Regions from separate parts of the Marinomonas sp. NPDC078689 genome, predicted to be linked through region 3. Evidence: riboswitches for the same ligand, from Rfam matches in the RefSeq annotation. Region 3 holds a riboswitch; each other region holds the start of a gene.
What was found. Region 3 has a riboswitch for thiamine pyrophosphate ahead of thiC (phosphomethylpyrimidine synthase ThiC). Riboswitches for the same ligand answer to the same signal wherever they lie in the genome.
Positions count from the first base shown of each region.

Region 1: linked by a shared signal. The riboswitch ahead of thiB (thiamine ABC transporter substrate binding subunit) and the one ahead of thiC (phosphomethylpyrimidine synthase ThiC) in region 3 are both predicted to bind thiamine pyrophosphate.
Region 2: linked by a shared signal. The riboswitch ahead of thiD (bifunctional hydroxymethylpyrimidine kinase/phosphomethylpyrimidine kinase) and the one ahead of thiC (phosphomethylpyrimidine synthase ThiC) in region 3 are both predicted to bind thiamine pyrophosphate.

Region 1 is NZ_JBITUJ010000001.1:409,481-413,742, reverse strand. Features, by position in the region: gene ACIGBN_RS01870 (ATP-binding cassette domain-containing protein) at 1-86, opposite strand, end outside; gene thiP (thiamine/thiamine pyrophosphate ABC transporter permease) at 73-1,677, opposite strand; gene thiB (thiamine ABC transporter substrate binding subunit) at 1,677-2,678, opposite strand; TPP riboswitch at 2,723-2,835, opposite strand; gene ACIGBN_RS01855 (3-deoxy-D-manno-octulosonic acid transferase) at 2,860-4,086, opposite strand; gene msbA (lipid A export permease/ATP-binding protein MsbA) at 4,089-4,262, opposite strand, start outside.
Region 2 is NZ_JBITUJ010000001.1:567,273-571,534, reverse strand. Features, by position in the region: gene ACIGBN_RS02635 (iron ABC transporter permease) at 1-857, shown strand, start outside; gene ACIGBN_RS02630 (iron chelate uptake ABC transporter family permease subunit) at 854-1,396, shown strand; gene ACIGBN_RS02625 (FecCD family ABC transporter permease) at 1,393-1,905, shown strand; gene ACIGBN_RS02620 (ABC transporter substrate-binding protein) at 1,902-2,861, shown strand; TPP riboswitch at 2,936-3,037, shown strand; gene thiD (bifunctional hydroxymethylpyrimidine kinase/phosphomethylpyrimidine kinase) at 3,149-4,024, shown strand; gene ACIGBN_RS02610 (ABC transporter ATP-binding protein) at 4,021-4,262, shown strand, end outside.
Region 3 is NZ_JBITUJ010000002.1:56,705-60,966, reverse strand. Features, by position in the region: gene ACIGBN_RS03405 (penicillin-binding protein activator) at 1-808, opposite strand, end outside; gene rsmI (16S rRNA (cytidine(1402)-2'-O)-methyltransferase) at 841-1,701, shown strand; TPP riboswitch at 1,779-1,882, shown strand; gene thiC (phosphomethylpyrimidine synthase ThiC) at 2,071-4,026, shown strand; gene thiE (thiamine phosphate synthase) at 4,041-4,262, shown strand, end outside.

The DNA.
Region 1 (4,262 bases), on a different contig from region 3:
AGCAAGGTTGTCATGCCAGGTTCAATAGACACTTGATAGGCGGCATGAAATTGCTCCCAATCGTATTGGAGATTAATCTCTAACATCTGACTTTCCTCCGATAACGCGCGTGGCAAGATAAAACAAAATAAGACAAAGAGAAATCAATATCACCGCAACACAAGCCCCTTCTTCTAAACGGTAAGAACCAACCAACTGGAACAAGTAAAGAGGCAGGGACACCAACCCTTGACTACCAAATAGCGCGATAACCCCCATATCACCCAATGACAACAAGAGTGCATATCCTAACGCTTGAGCCACGCTCGAGCGAATTAACGACCACTCAATTTTAAAGCGCGACCAACCATAAATACCGAGACTCGAATACACATTTCGATAACGCCTCTCTTGCTGGTACAACACGGGCATCAACACCCTAAGCACAAAAGGCAACGCCATCACGGCATTCACCCACACCACCACCCAATAGCTGGATTGCAGTCCGAAACCAAGGCTACGCAATAACAGAAAAAGCCCTGTCGCCAACACAAGCCCGGGCACCATCAAAATCATATTCCCCAAATGCTCTAATTTACTGGGCAAAAAATCCCACCAGCCTCGACCCATTGCCATGCGAGCCAACACCCCAAAGCAGCCCCCTAACAACACACTTAACATGGCCGCAGGCAGCGCTATTTTTAATGACACCCACAACGCCTGCCACGTTGCTGGCGCCAATAAAGTTGGCAAAAATTGGGCTGAGAAAATAGGGTCAAAAATAGCGACAAAAGGGGGGAGCACCAACAGCAGCGCCAGCGTCATGATAAAACCGTCAAAACAACGAGCTACACGCGTGTCTTTGACAAAATAACATTGCGCCCTCAACAAACTAACGTCTTGCTGATTCTTAGGAGCCACTTTATAAATCAAGGTCGCGACCAAGGTACAAATCGCCACCTGAAGAAGCGATAAAAAACTGGCTTTATCCAAATCAAAATCAAAGCGTAGCGCTTGGTAGATAGCAACTTCTAAGGTGCTGGATTTAGGCCCGCCACCTAAACTTAACACCACAGAAAAGCTGGAAAAACAAAGCATAAAGATCAATACAAAAGCGCCTGGCAACACTTTCTTAATGTAAGGCCATTCAATAAGACGAAAGGAGGTTCCTCTTGAAAACCCCAGTTGCGACGCGAGCCGCCATTGGCCAGAAGGGATCAAATCATACCCTTGAATAAGCAAACGCACTGCCAATGGCATATTAAAAAAAACATGCGCCAGCAGAATCCCTAACAAGCCATAAAGGGGCACATGAATCCCCAACCCATCTGCTAGCCAGCCTGAGCGACCATAAACCACCACAATGCCTAAAATTGCCACTATGGTAGGCACCACCATAGACACAGCAAACAGCTGCAACAAAACCCGTTTGCCTTTAAATTCCCGATGACTCAAGCAAGAGGCTACCGGAATAGCAATCAGCAAACTGAGCACGCTACTTAATAGAGCCTGCCACAATGAAAATCGAATAATTCGCCACAAGTAGGCGTCTTGTAAATAGCCTTTCCACTGCGACATGTCCATATGATGTAAAAGAGCCGCCAAACTGGCGGCTCCAACAAGCACAAAAAGCAAGACGCCAATTAACGCGGGCAATAGCCGCACCAACTGACGCATGACTGACAAGCGGTAAATCATTAGCGCGTCGTTGCCTCAAGCCATTCATTTATCCAAGCTTTACGTTGTTGTGCCACCTCATCGGCGTCCAAGGTCAATACCTTGGTAGGTTTAGGCAAGGTATTGAATACCGCCGGCAGCGGTTTGTCTTGCTTGATCACAGGAAACATCCAGTTACCTGTAGCCACCGTGGACTGAAAACCAGGCGTTAAAATAAATGACATAAATTGTTTCGCTAAGGCTGGATGAGGGGCATTTTTTAACATCGCCGCCACTTCCACTTGAGGGTAAAAACCTTCACTCGCAGGCGCGGCTTTATACTGATGTTTCCCTTCTGCGACCACATGATAAGCAGGAGACGTTGTATAACTCAACACGACATCCGACTCACCTTTCAAGAACAGACTGTAACCGTCGTACCAGCCTTTGGTAACCGTCACGGTATGCTTGGCAAGTGTCGCCCACGCATCTGCAGCCTTGTCACCGTATACCGCCTTCATCCAAAGTAATAACCCCAACCCTGGGGTGCTGGTTCTTGGGTCTTGATAAATCACCCGCAGATTTTGATTCTCTACAATGTCCTGCAAACTCGTCGGTGGTGATGACAAGGTTTCTGAGTTATAGATAAAAGCAAAATAGCCTTGATCAAAAGGCACAAAAACCGGGTCTGTCCAAGGTGTGGGGGTCACAACATGACTTGTGTCGACGCCTGACTCTGCCAATAACCCAGTCTGCTTGGCCTTTTGCATTAAATTAAGGTCCAAGCCTAACACCACATCCGCTTCTGAGCTTTTCCCTTCCAGCTGTACCCGAGACAAGATACCAACCGAAGAATCAACCGTTACGAAGTTAACGTCACACCCACATTCCTTTTCAAAATTGGCTTTGATTTTTGGACCTGGCCCCCAATCAGAAGCAAAAGAGTCATAGGTATAAACGTTCAAGGTTTCAGCAAAAGAAGAACTTGAGAAAGACAGTAACGCCCCTGCGATGGCACAGCTGCTTAGTAAAAACTTATTCATTGTGTCGCTCCTAAAAATGAGCGGCGTACAGGGGAAATGGCAAGGAAGGCTTGCTATCTCGATTCCTACGCCAGCATGATCTGGATCAGGTTCAATGGGTTAGCAAAGGCTTCTCAGTTTTGGCTAAAATACAACCAAAACACCCCATGAGATATATAGTGGGACTATTGTAAAGAGTCGTTTAACGGAAGTCTATTTCAGATAAAACCCGTGTGACCGCCCCTTGATTTTGCTGTGCAAAACGCAACGCAGCCTGCCCAAGACGATGACACTGACTGTGTTTGCCTGCCAGTGAAATAACCACCTCTTGTAGCTGATCTGCATTCTGGCAACGAATCGCCCCATGCTGCTTTATCAACTGCTCAGTGATATCCGCAAAGTTAAACGTAAAGGGCCCAACCAATGTGGCACGAGCCAGCAAAGCAGGTTCAATGGGATTATGGCCGCCTCGTTTTACCAAACTGCCACCAACAAAAGCCAAGTCTGCCGCCTGATAATAATGCATCAGTTCACCCATAGAGTCACCGATAACAACGTTAAGCCCCGCCCAACATTGAGGCTCTACCTGACTACGCAAAGCAACCTTGTCAAAATACTCACACGCTAGTTGATACACACTTTGAAAACGCTCTGGATGCCTAGGCACTAGAATCAATAAGGCATCTGGGTACTTTTCCACTAACGCTTGATGGGCTTTTAACAAAGGCTCATCTTCACCATTGTGCGTGCTGCCTGCGGTCCAAACAAACGAGCTCGACATTTGGCGATGCCAGTTTTGTTCAGCCACTGAATCAGGCACACTCAAATCAAACTTAATACTGCCTGTGACCAATACATTATTCGCCCCTAATGCACTGAAGCGCTCCGCATCTGCCTGTGCATGGGCTAAGAAACTGTTCGGCAATGCCATCAAACGCTTCGATAGTCGAGAAAATCTCTGGTACTGCTTAAAGGAGCGTTCACTTAAACGAGCATTCACGATATTGATACGCAAACCTTTTCGCTTCGCCTGAAGGAGAAGGTTTGGCCAAAGCTCTGTTTCCACAATCAGTAAACGATCACACTCAATCTGCTTTAAGGCACGTTTCACCGCACACCGCCAATCCATAGGCAAGTATCGATGAACCGCAAACGGAAACGTTTTTTCGACTTGTTCGGCACCAGTCGGCGTCATTGTGGTGATCAAAATGGGACGCTCAGGGTATTTTTCTACCCATTGAGCCACCAAAGGTCGCACCGCTAACACTTCGCCAACCGACGAACAATGAATCCAAATATCCGCTTTAACCGGCTGCCAAAAACCAAAGGCTTCACGAGCTCGATACGCAGGGTAGCTTTTTCTAAAGCGCCGAACCTTGACTAAGATAAGCGGCGTCAATGCCAACAAGAGAAGACGATAAAGCCACATAATTATTCAGCAACATCGCTAAATTGTTGATTATGAAGCTGTGCATAGGCCCCATTCTTCGCCAACAATTCACTGTGGGAACCCATTTCAACAATTTGGCCATGATCCACGACCGCAATGATATCTGAGTTCTCAATCGTAGACAGTCGATGCGCGATGGCAATAGTCGTACGGTT
Region 2 (4,262 bases), on a different contig from region 3:
ATGATTTTGATCATAGGGTGTTGATATCATTACGATTACCCAGAGTATTGGCAATGTTACTCGCAGGCAGCTGCTTGGCTATTGCGGGGTATTTATTGCAAGTGACGCTGCGCAACCGTCTGAGTGACCCACAACTGCTTGGGTTAAATTCTGGCGCCAGTCTTGCCGTCGTATTGGTTACCGCTTTTCCTATCGCCCCTATGTTTACCCTAGTTCGACCACTGGTTGCGAGCGTTGGTGCTGGCCTACTTTTCAGTTTGGTTTTGCTGATTTCTTCAGCCGGGAGAAAAGGTTTGCAGCCGCTTAAATTGATTTTTTGCGGCATTGCGTTTTCAGCCTTAGCCGGTGCGATCACCTCTACTGTGTTAATTCTGGATGAAGACACGCTCGATCAACTGCGTTTCTGGCTTATTGGAGATGGCGCAGGCTCAAACTTACACTCGGTGTTAATCAGTTTGCCTTTTGCTGGGGCTGGACTCGCCCTGAGTCTGCTCATTATGCCGCAGTTAAGCGCCATGTCGTTAGGCGACGCCATGGCAAAAGGCTTGGGAGCATCGATCCAAAAAGTCCGCTTCTTCTCTCTTTGTGCGGCCGCTTTACTCACCGGCAGCGCGGTGTCTGTGGTCGGACCCATAGGGTTTATCGGGCTCATTTGTGCCTCACTTTGGCGCGGCATACACTCACGCCCAAGTGTCTTCTCCCTTCTATTGGTGGCATTCACTGGCGCGGCGTTATTAATGGCGGCCGATATCGCAGCCATTAGCTTATTCGCCCCAAAAGAGTTACCCACAGGGGCATTAACCGGCCTAGTCGGCGCGCCTGTTTTTCTCTGGATTTTTGTGAGGAGAATGCGATGATAGCCAGCTCACCGCTGTCCCTAAGATCGGGGCACTATTCGATCCGTATTCATCTCGCGTCTTTGTTGACGATTGGGCTGTTACTCACAGCCTTAATGGGCGTCATATTCTTCGCCCTAACCACTGGAAGCGAGGCCATTCCATTGCACTCTGTGTTGGCTTACTTGCACCTAGAAACGCCAAACACATCAACAACAAACCTCTCTCATTTATTGATTCTAGACGCATTTCGCGCCCCTAGAATCGCTCTAGCTGTATGCTGCGGGGCAATGTTGGCTTGCTCGGGTGCCGTGATGCAATCTCTCACACGAAATGGATTGGCTGACCCTTCTATTTTAGGGGTTCGAGAAGGCGCAGCTCTGTGTGTTGTTGCGCTAATATTGACCGCTCCTGGACTCTCATTGGCGTGGCGTCCTCTGGTGGGCATGATTGGCGGATTGGCCAGCGGCGTCTTTGTGTTATTGCTTGCTCGAGGCAGTTCAAGCATTCGATTTGTCATGATCGGCATTAGCTTATCTTGGTTTTTGTCGGCGCCATGATGGTGTTGTTAGCCGCCACCGACACTAAAGACCTACAAACCGTGTTGATCTGGATCGCGGGAAGCCTACAAGGCGCCACTTGGCAAAGCGTTCAGCTCGTAGCCATCTTGTTTGCTATCTGTCTCATTGCCCTCTTGTTCAATGCGCCCTCCGCCGACATTGAAGCACTTGGGGACGCACTATCCACCAGTTTGGGAGTGCGCCGGAAATGGGTCAATATCATTCGCTTTAGCGTCGCTATTTTTCTTGTTGCTGGCAGTGTGTCTGTGGCTGGCAGCATTGGCTTTGTCGGTTTGATTGCCCCGCATTTGGCGCGTTTTTTACCGAATTACTCAAGCCGTTATCATTTAATTTCCACCAGCTTAATCGGTGCTATTTTGGTATTGGCTGCTGACACGCTAGGCCGTGCCGCCTTTGCACCAGTCGAATTGCCGACCGGTGTTGTCATTGCCGTGATAGGCGCGCCCACGCTGATTATTCTTCTTTGGACTCGTAGGAACCAGCTTTGAACCGACTACTGCTTATTTTGTTCATCACCCTTGGCTGCCCCTTTTCGGCAGCCAAGGGCCTCTCCGCCACAACCGTCTCCTTCACCGATGATCTAGGCCGCCAAGTGACCATTCCCAGTCACCCTGTGCGCATTGTCTCTGTGTATGACATCGACATTACCATCCCTTTGATTGAGCTCGGTGTCATGCCCATTGGTAGCCATGGTCGAATTTCCAAAAATGGCACACCTTATATTCGCTCTAGCGCATTATTAACTGGGGTGGATTTTGACAACAGCGACATTACTTTTATTGGGGCGACTAACGTCGATTTAGAAACCATCGTAGGTCTAAAGCCTGACCTGATCATCACCGCTAATTCGCGTCCGACGCCGGTGGATTTACTGGCAAATATTGCCCCGACCATCTCACTCGACAGTGGGTTAGACGCTGCCCATGTCTACCAACAGCTTGCCACAATCACCCACACAGAAAAGCGCTTAGCGATTCTTGAACGACGCTATAAAGAGCAAATTAAAAGCCTCAAAGCTACCATAGACACACACAAGATCACCGTCTCTGTGATGCAACCATTACGAGGTAAAATTAGCGTTTACCACAGTTACCGCTCCCTCGGCCGTGTCTTGCGAGATGCAGGATTTCAGTTCCCTAGTATTATCAATCAAATCCCTAAAGGGGAACGCGTCGACTTTAGCGCTGAGCGTTTACCTGAATTAGACGCAGACATTATCTTTGATCCTTATTTTTCTGCACAAAAACCAGAAGTAGAAATAGCCAAGATGAACGCCATTTTGCCAGGCTTTTGCCAATTTTTAAGCGCCTGCAAAAAAGGTCACTATGTGCTGGTTTCCCGGGATGCGGCGATATCCAATTCTTACGCAGGGCTCGAAGCCATGACCATGGCAGTACAAGCACACCTCACACCTAAACCACACTTAGATGAGCCCATTAAATAAGCGAAAATGTCATCATTAAGGCCGTTAGGATTAAAAAGTGATGAGTCTTTAATCAAATCTTGTTAACATCCTTAGCATCATAGTCGGGGGGCATTTTTTTGCTGAGATCGTATAACACGAGACCCGTTGAACCTGATTCAGTTAACACTGGCGTAGGGAACTATTGTGATAACAGTGCTAGTCACTGTGTCCCATATAGCAATTTGGGCTTCTCGATAAAGCGTTCAAAGAAGCCTTTCTAATCAAATTTGCTTATGTAGTTCCTTGCACCACCGTTAGGAGCTCATATGTCTAGTCCATCATTTACTTCGTCTCACATTCGATCTCAGCAACCGCAAAATCTTGCTACGCCGATTGTATTAACCATCGCAGGCTCAGACAGTGGCGGTGGCGCTGGCATCCAAGCAGATATAAAAGCCATCTCGGCCACCGGCAGCTTCGCTTGCTCAGCCATTACCGCGATCACCGCGCAAAATACCCTTGGTGTTTCTGCTATTTTTCCGATTCCATTAGACCATGTTGAAAACCAACTAGACGCGGTGTTTAGCGACATCAATATCACCGCGGTCAAAATAGGCATGTTAGCGGACAGCGACATCATCAAAACCGTGGCCAATAAACTGCTGCAGTATCAACCTAAGTTCATCGTGCTAGACCCTGTCATGATCGCTACCAGTGGCGATTTATTACTGCAAGAAAACGCCATCAATACCCTTAAGCAAAGGCTCTTTCCTCTCGTCGACATCATTACGCCAAACCTGCCTGAAGCGGCGGCGTTAACCGGTTTGCCACTGCCTAACAACGAGGATGACATGCTCGCCATGGTGGCGGCTCTCAGGGCTCTCGGTGCTAAAGCGGTATTGTTAAAAGGCGGACACTTAGACCAGCAGGCAGACAGCCTTGATCTGCTCATCACGGCAACCACAGTAGACAGACTCTCAGCGCCGCGCATTGACACAAAAAACACCCACGGCACAGGTTGCACCCTCTCTTCTGCCATTGCTTCTTACCTTGCCCAAGGAAACACCTTACACACTTCCGTTCACCAAGCTAAAAACTACATTAGCCAAGCAATTGCCCACGCAATCCAGCTAAAAATTGGCCAGGGTCATGGCCCTGTAAATCACTTTTTCGCGCTGAACCAGAGTGACATAAAGCAATGAGTAACGCACCGCTGGGGTTATCCATCCAGCAAGCCTGCCTGCATTACCATGGCGCAGACAAGGCCACATTGGAAAAGCTATCGATGGAGATTCCCCCTGGAGAATGGACCTGCTTGCTGGGTCGCAGTGGCAGTGGCAAAACCTCACTGTTGCGTTATTTAGCGGGTTTACTGGACGATAAAGTAGACTGGCACGGCGAGGTAAAATGCAGCGACGGCCTCCCCTTTCAGCATAGAAT
Region 3 (4,262 bases):
GTTCCAGTTTGTTGCTCATTGGCAACATTAGGACGATTTTCTTTGGCGCCATTTCACCCAGCTTGGCGATCACTTTAAAATCCAGTGGTGGATTAAGCGCCGCAGGGTGTTCTGGGTATTGTGCTTGCCAGTGTTGGAATTGAGTGAGTTGTTGTTCAATCGATAGGGTTTGATTGCGCAATATTTTGCTGATCGTGAGCCAACCCTCTAGATTAGGTTGCGAGCTTTGCTCGAGCCCTTGCACTTGGGTGTCGGTCAGGTTTTGAATGCTGGCCCACAACGCGGCTTGGTTATACGCTTTGTCATCACCCGTCAAAGAGTCATCTAGTGAAAGCCTGAGTGTAATGGCTTGTGACCAATGCCCTGTGTGTTCCAACACGATGGCTTTGGTTTCATTAAGCTGAATTTGATTGCTCGGCTCTTGGGCAGAATCCAGTTGGCTGGCTTGTGTTAATAACGCCATGGCCTTGATGGGATCGTCCAGTTTTGCGGCAATCAAAGACGCTAATAAAGACGCCTTAAATTGGATGCGAGAGGGCGTAATGAGTATTTTCTCACCCAAGGTATCGTGAGCATTTTGATACTCACCGTCTTTGTAAAATTGCAGCGCGTTGTCGTACGCGGTCACCAATTCTTTTGGCGCTTGATACGGATGGTAGATGCTGTCAGGCGCGGTGCTTTCTTGACTACTTGGCGGTGTATATTGCGGTAAAGTGCCCTGCGATCTATTTAAATTCGTCGAGCTACAAGCACTTAGCAGAAATGTACAGACGGTTAATGATATGATGCGAAGATTAATTAGGCTCATAAGCTCATAAAATGACAGATAAAAGAGGCAATATGGTAGCACATAGTTCAGATGATGTGAGGGGGACGCTCTACATAGTTGCAACCCCAATAGGCAATCTTGATGATTTTAGTATAAGAGCTGAAAAAACTTTACGCGATGTAGACTATATTGCGGCAGAAGACACTCGTCACACCCGTCGATTGTTGAATCATTTTGGCATCGAAGCCAAACTTTTTTCGATCCACGATCATAATGAAAAAGACAAGTCTGAGTACGTCGCTAGCTTGTTGGAAGAGGGGAAGAATGTTGCCCTAGTATCGGATGCCGGTACGCCACTTATTTCTGATCCGGGTTACCACATTGTCAGTTTCTTGCGTGCTCGCGGCTTAACAGTGACACCAGTGCCTGGTGCTTGTGCTTTGATTTCTGCCTTGTGTGCTTCGGGCTTACCAACGGATCAGTTCTTTTTTGCAGGGTTTGTCCCAGCAAAGTCAAAAGCACGCTGCGACTTGTTTGAGTCATGGAAAAAACAAACTGGTACGGTGGTTTTTTATGAATCCACGCACCGTATTTATGATTCAATTAAGGATGTTTTAAATGTTTACGGGGATGATGCTAGATTGGTCCTTGCCCGTGAAGTAACCAAAACGTTCGAGACCTTTTTGTCGGGCACAGCCGCAGAAATTCTTGCTATGTTTGATGCCGACGCAAACCAGATGCGCGGTGAGTTTGTTGTCATGCTGAGCTTTATTCAAGAAAGCGGCGACGAAAAAGAACTCGAATCAAAGCGTATCTTGGGCATTCTTTTGGAAGATTTACCTGTTAAACAAGCCGCGTCGATGGCGGCAAAATTAACCGGAGAGAAGAAAAATCACCTCTATAAAATGGCCTTGGAAATGCAAGGCGAGTAGCATTTTTTCTTGATCGTTTGGTCGAATCTAATGTGAGCACTGAGTGTTTACATTAGATTAAGACTGAGTATACTCGTTGGCACTTGTCGGAGTGCCATTTGGCTGAGATCGCATATTTAGTGCGGGATCCGCAGAACCTGATCGGGTTAAGACCCGCGTAGGAAACAAGAAAGTCTCCATTTTCTTATCTGCATCAAATGAACTCCTGTGTATTTTGTTCGATTGATGTCGCGTCATTTTTCCTCATTCAAACAGATCCACAGGACTCATCTTTTTTGCGATATAAAACGCCTAAATAACGGGCTTTTGTTTCGTAAGACAGCACCCCAGACAAGCAATTCTCTATTTTTTTCTTAGTAGGAACTGCTTATGTCGACACCACAAAAAACCACCAAAAAAACACGCGATCAAGCACGCCTTGACGCCAAATCTTTTATTGAGTCATTGCAAGCAAGGCCTTTTCCTGCCTCTGAGCGTATTTACCTAACCGGCTCAGAAGACTCTATTCGTGTGCCTATGCGCAAAATCAATCTGACAGATACGCCGATCGGATCAGACCCAGACAACTTAACGTTTGAGCCAAATGAAGCGATTTACGTTTATGACTGCTCAGGCCCTTACGCCGATCCTGAAGCCAATATTGATGTCCACCAAGGGTTGGCTCCCATGCGCGCTCCTTGGATTGAACGTCGAGACGACACGGATGAATTACCCATGGTGTCGTCAGAATTTGCTAAGGCACGATTAAGTGATATTGCTCTAGAGTCCCTGCGTTTTCAGAACCTGCTAACTGTTCGTAAAGCCCGTAAAGGCAAGTGTGTCACTCAAATGCATTACGCTAGACAAGGCATTGTGACACCAGAAATGGAATACATTGCGCTGCGTGAAAATCAAAATCTAGACGCGATAAAAAGCGAATTGTTGCTGAAGCAGCATCCCGGCCAAAGTTTTGGTGCAAACATTCAAACACGCATTACCCCTGAGTTTGTTCGTGATGAAGTCGCCGCTGGGCGCGCCATTATCCCCGCCAATATTAATCACCCTGAAAGCGAGCCAATGATCATAGGTCGTAACTTTTTGGTGAAAGTGAACGCCAACATTGGTAACTCAGCCGTGACCTCGTCGATTGAAGAGGAAGTCGAAAAATTGGTCTGGTCAACCCGTTGGGGCGCCGATACCGTGATGGATTTATCGACCGGTAAAAACATTCATGAAACCCGAGAGTGGATCTTGCGTAATTCGCCTGTGCCGATCGGTACTGTGCCGATTTACCAAGCGTTAGAAAAAGTAAATGGCGTTGCCGAAGCGCTAAATTGGGAAGTATTCAAAGACACCTTGATCGAACAAGCGGAGCAGGGGGTGGATTACTTCACCATTCACGCGGGTGTGCTGTTGCGTTTTGTACCAATGACCGCCAAACGCTTAACGGGCATTGTGTCTCGTGGTGGCTCCATTATGGCGAAGTGGTGCTTGGCTCATCATCAAGAAAGCTTCTTGTATGAACGTTTTCGCGACATTTGTGAAATTTGTGCCGCCTACGATGTGTCGCTTTCATTGGGCGATGGGTTACGCCCAGGCTCGATTATGGACGCCAACGATGAAGCCCAAATGTCAGAACTGCGTACTTTGGGTGAGTTGACGAAAGTGGCTTGGGAATACGATGTGCAAGTGATGATCGAAGGCCCTGGGCATGTGCCAATGCAACTGATCAAAGAAAATATGACGGAGCAATTAGAGCATTGTCATGAGGCGCCATTTTATACCTTAGGTCCGCTGACACAAGACATCGCCCCTGGCTATGATCACATTACGTCGGGCATTGGTGCCGCACAAATTGGCTGGTATGGCTGTGCCATGCTGTGTTACGTGACGCCAAAAGAACATTTGGGTTTGCCCAATAAAGAAGACGTCAAAGAAGGCTTGATCACCTACAAAATTGCGGCTCATGCAGCCGATTTAGCAAAAGGCCATCCAGGTGCTCAAGTGCGCGACAACGCCTTATCTAAGGCGCGTTTTGAGTTTCGCTGGGAAGATCAATTTAACCTTGCTCTGGACCCAGACACGGCGCGGGCTTATCACGATGAAACCTTGCCTCAGGCATCGGGCAAGGTGGCGCATTTTTGTTCGATGTGCGGACCGAAATTCTGTTCAATGAAAATCACTCAAGAAGTGCGTGATTACGCAAAAGGCTTAGAAGATCAAGCGGCTGTTGCGGCTGAGCATGAGGCAGAAACAGGGATGCAAAAAATGTCAGAACAGTTTCGTGAACTAGGCAGTGATGTTTACTTAACGACAGATAAATTAACGACAGATAAATTGGCGTAAGCCGAGGAACGACTATGAATCAACTTCCGGTTATTTGGCAAGTTGGCGCGCGACAGGCTACGGCCTGTTCGCGCGCCTTGTCAGCCACGGTTGCTGAGCATTTAAAGTGTGTTGTAAAGCATATAGACACGTATCGGCAAGCCGAGCCGTCAAGCGTCTCTTGTTCGTTTGCGCAGTTTGATGACCAATGGCAAAGCTTGCTTGATCAATCGATGCCAGATGTTATTTATTTGCAT